One region of the Weizmannia acidilactici genome, then DNA from elsewhere that is predicted to be linked to it. Evidence: a T-box and tRNA genes for the amino acid it is inferred to sense, from the RefSeq annotation. Region 1 holds a T-box; the other regions hold tRNA genes.
What was found. The T-box of region 1 lies ahead of leuS (leucine--tRNA ligase). A T-box ahead of a tRNA ligase gene usually reads a tRNA of that ligase, here a tRNA-Leu.
Positions count from the first base shown of each region.

Region 2: it has a tRNA-Leu gene. The T-box ahead of leuS (leucine--tRNA ligase) is inferred to sense a tRNA for this amino acid. The anticodon was not compared.
Region 3: it has a tRNA-Leu gene. The T-box ahead of leuS (leucine--tRNA ligase) is inferred to sense a tRNA for this amino acid. The anticodon was not compared.

Region 1 is NZ_BKZR01000003.1:66,372-68,642, forward strand. It holds gene leuS (leucine--tRNA ligase) at 1-1,123, opposite strand, end outside; T-box leader at 1,194-1,405, opposite strand; gene GBH70_RS01750 (MDR family MFS transporter) at 1,453-2,271, opposite strand, start outside.
Region 2 is NZ_BKZR01000011.1:73,133-75,403, forward strand. It holds gene GBH70_RS05960 (GDSL-type esterase/lipase family protein) at 1-438, opposite strand, end outside; tRNA gene GBH70_RS05965 (tRNA-Leu) at 906-988, opposite strand; gene GBH70_RS05970 (LLM class flavin-dependent oxidoreductase) at 1,125-2,138, opposite strand.
Region 3 is NZ_BKZR01000044.1:18,658-20,928, forward strand. It holds gene GBH70_RS13845 (UbiD family decarboxylase) at 1-62, shown strand, start outside; gene GBH70_RS13850 (MerR family transcriptional regulator) at 101-925, opposite strand; tRNA gene GBH70_RS13855 (tRNA-Leu) at 1,081-1,164, opposite strand; gene GBH70_RS13860 (cytosine permease) at 1,517-2,271, shown strand, end outside.

The DNA of each region.
Region 1 (2,271 bases):
CGCCGTCACCGGTATAGGCTTCTTTTTCAATATTGCCGCCGGCTACAACTTCTTTGATCGGCAAATTAAATTTGCGCGCAAATTCGTAGTCGCGTTCATCATGGGCCGGCACCGCCATGATCGCGCCTGTCCCGTAGCTCATCAAGACATAATCGGCAATCCAGATCGGCATTTTTTCGCCGTTGACCGGATTGACCGCATAAGCGCCAGTGAACACGCCGGTTTTTTCTTTTGCGAGATCCGTCCGTTCAAGGTCGCTCTTCGATTGGATCTGTTCCAAGTAAGCCGCGATCGCATCTGCCTGTTCCGGCGTTTTGATTTTATCAACCAAAGGATGCTCCGGCGCCAGTACCGCATAAGTCGCGCCGAACAGCGTATCCGGGCGGGTCGTGAAGACGGTGAAGGTTTCATCGGTGCCGTCGATGTTGAATATCACTTCCGCCCCTTCCGAACGGCCGATCCAATTGCGCTGCATGTCTTTAATGCTTTCCGGCCAATCGAGCTCTTCCAAATCTTCAAGCAGCCGGTCCGCATAAGCGGTGATTTTCAGCATCCATTGGCGCATCGGCTTGCGGATTACCGGATACCCGCCGCGTTCACTCTTGCCGTCGATCACTTCTTCGTTGGCAAGTACGGTCCCGAGCGCCGGGCACCAGTTGACAGGCACTTCATCCACATATGCAAGCCCCCGTTTCCATAACTGCAGGAAAACCCACTGCGTCCACTTGTAATACTCCGGATCCGTTGTGTTAATTTCCCTGTCCCAATCGTAGGAGAAACCGAGCGACTTGATCTGACGGCGGAACGTGTTAATATTTTTTTCCGTGAAAACGGCCGGGTCGTTTCCCGTATCAAGCGCGTATTGCTCAGCCGGAAGCCCGAACGCATCCCAGCCCATTGGATGCAGCACATTGTACCCCTGCATCCGTTTTGTGCGCGCCAAAATATCGGTTGCCGTATAACCTTCCGGATGCCCGACGTGCAGGCCGGCGCCTGAAGGATACGGAAACATATCGAGCGCATAAAATTTCGGTTTATTTGAATCTTCGTCCGTACGGAAAGTTTTATGCTCTTCCCAGTACTTCTGCCATTTCTTTTCGATTTTCCGGTGATCAAAACTCATCTGAAACTCCTCCTTCTGTATGTATCCCGATTGACAATAAAAGCAATGCAAAAACCCCCCCATCCCAAGGAATTGGGACGAGAGGGCCACTCCCGCGGTACCACCCAGATTAGTGCAAGCACTCACTTCATTATCCTTAACGCGGAAAACGGCAAATACTAATGAATCCGTTCATATTTGCAACTCAAAGGCGAGTTCATGGGGGTTTCTGATTGGCTTGCACCCTCCGCCAATTCTCTTGTTTTCAGTCCCGCCATTACTGCTCCTTGTCAACGTTCTTCCATATTTATTCATTTTATTTACTATTGTACAGAAATTTATACATCGTTTCAACAAGATTTTCTTAATGGCACCGATTGCTCCGCTTTTTTTGACTTTAACGGGAGGTTATAGGCCGCGGTAAGCATGAGCGCCACCGCATACAGGACAATTAACACAGCAAAAAGCACGTTCATGCCGTACAAATCGGCAAGCAATCCGCCAATGACCGGCCCGATCATGCGCCCGGCCGTTGCCACGCTGTTGACAATCCCTTGGTAAAATCCTTCCCGCCCTTTAGGAGCCAGCTCGCCTGCAACTGCCGGAACCGACGGCCAGACGAGCATCTCCCCTAAAGTGAGGATAGCCATCGCGGCAACAAAGCCCTGAAACTGTTCCGCGATGCTTGCAACTCCGAATGAAACCATGAAAATGGCAATCCCCGCCATGATTTGCGCTTTTACATTGGACAGCCATTTTGTCGTAACCGGAATAAGGAAAGGCTGCCCGAGCACAATGATTGACCCGTTCAACGTCCAGAGCAAACTGTACTCATGAAGTGAAATATGAAGTTTCTGCGTATAAGCTGAAATCGTCGCCTGCCACTGTACATATGCGATCCAGCAAAGCAGGTATGATGTACATAATATGATCAGCGCCAGAAGTTGTGAACGGGTACCACTTGAAATGCCGGTACGTCCCTGATTCTTTCGCGCCAATTGTTCTTTAGACATTTTATTATAGCCGAACGCCGCAATCAGCCCAAAAACAATAAACATCAGCAAGTTGGCCGGAAAAATGTAATCAAATGAATAAGAGGCAATCGCGCCCCCGAGTGCCGAACCGACCGCAACGCCGATGTTTTGCGCAACATAGATGGCGTTATATGC
Region 2 (2,271 bases), on a different contig from region 1:
ATCGAGCGCCTCGCCGCCCTGGAATAAATCATTGCCGCCGATTGTGAGCAAAATGATATCGGCATTCCGGAGTTCGCGCCTGATTTGTGGCTTGTTGATCTGTTCAAGCAGCCCGCTAGAAGTAAGCCCTTTAATGCCGTTATTTTGCAGCAGAATTTTCTTTTTCGTTTTTTTCTTTAAATCATCCGCGAGATAGCCGGCATACCCTTTTCCCGACGTATCGCCCGTGCCCCTTGTCAGCGAGTCGCCAATTGCCGTGATGACAATTTGCTTTGTATTGCCGGCTTTTGGCGTGTCCGCACCCGTTCCGGATTTTTCCACCTTTACAGATTTTGCTTCTGTCGTTTGGTCTATCAGCACCGTTCCCAGCCCTGCCAGGAAAAAAAGCGCCGAAACGAAGGAGACAATCGAGATGGCGGAAATCAAATGCCTGTTCATTTGACCATACCTTTCTTCTTTATATACATACAGGATAGCAAAGTGGAAGGAATTTTTGAAATGGGGCGCTTTAACGGAAACCAAAAGCAACATGAATACGTGCACGGCCGGAGCCGGACATGTGGAATACAATATTCATTTTTGTTTTTGAAAAATAGGATTATAATGTGGTTAATGAAAGGTACAGCTTCATCGTATATGCAGTCAAATACGTTTTTCGGGGAATAAAAATAGCAGTTTTGATGAATATACTGCTTGTGGCGCGGGCATATTTGGGTGGCTTGGGTTTAATATAGCGTTAATTCCAACCGTATTACGAAAAAGTATTAACCGGATGGGAATCAGCTCTTATATTGTTATTTCAGAACTTTCATATCAACCATTTATTGAATAATGTATTTCCCCTTAACAAGAAAGGGGACTTTAAAAGCCCGCTAACATGATTGCGGGCTTTTAACAAATAAGTATACCGGTGGTCGGGGTCGAACCGACACGGGATAAACCCACACGATTTTGAGTCGTGCGCGTCTGCCAATTCCGCCACACCGGCAAAATATAATGTGCTGATGGAGATCACTTATATAATTATAACCAGATCTAAAAAATTGTCAACCGGATTTCAAAAAAAGATTTTACAACATCATAACCTGCCCGTTCCGGATTTTCTCCGAAACGGGCTTTTTTCCTTAATCCTGTTTCAGCCCGGCCAGCAATTCATAAGAACGGAGCCGGTCTTCATGGTTGTATATATGTGAAACAAACATCAATTCATCCGCTTCTGTTTCATCAAGTAAATCCTGCAACTTATCTTTAATTGTCTCTTTCGAACCGATAAACGCATATTCGAGCTGGCGCCGCGCCATCTCTTCCTCATAAGGCGTCCAAATGCCTTCCATGCTGTTGACAGGAGGTTGGAGCTGCTGTGATCTTCCCCGGATCACGCCGAGGAAAAACTGGAACAGGCTCGTGGCGGTCCGCTCCGCTTCCTTATCCGTATCCGCCGCGATCCCATTGACGCAAAGCAATACATACGGCTCCTTCAAATAGGCGGACGGCTTGAAATTTTCCCTGTAAATGTACAGAGCATCAAACAGCTGCGCTGGCGCAAAATGACTCGCAAAAGCAAATGGCAACCCGAGCTTTGCAGCTAGCGTCGCGCTGTACGTACTTGACCCGAGAAGCCAGACAGGTACCTCAACGCCTTCTGCCACCACGGCCCGCGCGTAAGTCCGTCGCTCTTGTTCTGTAAGAAAATAGTTCATCAGCTCCTGGACATTGTTTGGAAAATCCATTTCACTGCCCTTTAAATTCCGGCGGAGCGCTAACGCTGTCAGTTGGTCTGTTCCCGGCGCACGCCCAAGCCCGAGGTCAATCCTGCCCGGGTAAATCGAACCAAGCGTCCCGAACTGTTCCGCCACAACCAGCGGCGCATGGTTCGGAAGCATCACCCCGCCAGACCCGACGCGGATCGTATTTGTACCGGATGCAATATATCCAACTAAAACAGCTGTGGCAGAACTGGCCACACCTGCCATATTATGATGCTCCGCCAGCCAAAAGCGCTTGTAACCCCATTTTTCCACATGCCGGGCGAGATCCAAGCTATTTTTAAAAGAATCCGCAGGCGTTTTTCCTGCCAATATCGGGATTAAATCCAAAACAGAAAATGCAATGTCTTTCAGTTCTTTTCGATTGCCCATTGTCCGCTTCCTTTCAAAAACTATTAGAAAGATACATATATTGTAAAATAGCATCTCCCCAATCGGAAGCAATATGCTTTGCCAGCTGTTTGTGCTCTTTGCATAAAGTGAAAAGCTGATTTTTAGAACCAAC
Region 3 (2,271 bases), on a different contig from region 1:
AACGGGCGAAGTTTATGGATGTTGATCCAAGCCGCTTTGCACCGAAATTGTTTAAGAAATAATGAAAAGGGGAGAGGGTGCGCTGCATTCCTCTTCTTTTTTAACATTTCTTAACCGGTATCTGCAGCTGGCAAAAGTCGGAATTCTGGTCTTCCCCGTAAAATGTCGAATCCAAAAGGCAGGCGTCAAAAACATCACCGGCTACTTGATAATGGTTATCGTGAATCCATTCTATTAATTCATCCAGGAATTGTGTTTCATATGGCATTCCGTATTTAAACATACAGGCATACTCTCCAGCAGGCAGTGTAAACATATTTTCGATTTCCGCCACATCATCCGGCAGCATAATGCAGCTGCCCGCACCTCGAAATACATCATTTTCTTCTAAACTCTCTTTGCGTATAATCGTGCCAAACCCTTCAGAAGGAAGCAGGCTATATCTGTTCAGAATATCCCACGCTTTCATGACAGTTAAATGCAGCTCTTTACGTGAAATTTGATGCTCAAATGGGACAAAAATAACTTTCCTTTCCGGGAACGTTTCGATCATTGGCTGATAAAGTTCGTTTTTGAAGTTTTCCACCGTTGCAAATAGGGATAGTCTATTTTCGATATGTCCTTTTGTTGCTTTTAATTGTTCAATTTCTTGTTCAATCGTTTCTTTATGGGACTCGAGCAGTGAAATGGCGGTTGTAAGGTTGCGGTTTTGGATATGTTCCTTTATTGTATCCAATTTAATGCCAATTGATTTTAAAAATAGAATCTCTCTGAGCAAAGGAATTTGGGAAGGGCTGTAATACCGGTAGCCATGATCATCTGTTTTAATCGGCTTGAATAAATCAATTTTATCGTAGTAGATCAGAGCCTGCCTTGAAATATGGTGGATCGAAGCCATTTCACCAATTGAAAAATATTTTTCCATGTCTATCTCCTTTTCTTACAATCTGGAGTCTTGATCATTCAACTTGATTAAATAAAAATATCTGGATAAATCCGCTATTTATCTATGTATCAATGCTGCTTATAAGCAAAAAAACAAGGGTTCCAACCAACTGGCTGAAACCCTTGTTTCATTGATGCGGATGAAGGGACTTGAACCCATACGGTGTTGCCACCACTAGAACCTGAATCTAGCGCGTCTGCCGATTCCGCCACATCCGCATTTTTTATTTTTTTGTTCGCCTCATCAGCGACAAATTTATTATATTATGCCCGAAAGAAAAATGCAATAGCTTTTTTAAAGTTTTTGCGAAAAAGTTTTTCGCATGTCGAATTGCATAAAAATCGTTGACCAGGATTTGGGGACAGTGGTATATTTACAGTAGTTGAATATGAGTACCTTTAATTTTAGTCCAGTGAGGCTGACAAGGTAAACGGAAAAGTTCTGCGCTTGTTGCAGAGTCGTTTTGGTGAAGTACAGGCTTCTTGTCATTGCTGGCAGGAAGCTTTTTTTGCACCTGCTCCGTTTGAATTGAAAGGCCTCGGATTTTTACATTATCGGAGGAGGATTTATATGTCATTTGATCAGACGATTCAACATGCGGGAGCGGCGGAACAAACTGCGGCGCCATCCCAAAACATGGTGACAAAAGAATACGGGGCTTCCGAAGCGGTGCCGATGAGCTGCCGCAGTTTAAGTTTTGGCGATATGATTGCCACCTGGATCGGGGCAAACGCAAATAACGGTTCATGGTATGTTGGCGGTGTGGTTGCAGGGGCGGCATTCGGCGGTTCCATTTTAGTCACTTTGATTGCCAATCCGATTGCTTATATGATTATGGCGTTAATCGGGTTTATCGGTTATAAAGTCGGCACTTCGACGATGGCGTTGACAAGGCCGTCGTTCGGCGTCCGGGGGAGCTTCCTGCCATCGATTTTAAATACAACGCAGTTTATCGGCTGGACCGCGGTCAACACGTTTATTGCCGCAATTTCCATCAGCTATGTATGCAAAGATTTTCTCGGCTGGCCGGCGTTTGGAGAAGCGGGCGGCGCGAAAACGATGATGTTCGGGATTGTGGTCATGAGCGTTTTGCATTTGCTCTCAATTGCGATGGGCCATAAATCCGTAAAATTAGTGGAACGTATCGGCGTTGTGTTGATCCTTATTTTAGGCATTTGGGAAACGGTCGTTGTGCTGTGGCATGTTTCTTTCCATGACATTTTAAACTGGCAGCCGCCGAAAAGTGAACGCCTGCCGATTGGCGCGGCAATGGATACAATGGCGGCGTTCAGTCTTGGCTGGGTGCCAGCGATTGCGGAATTTAC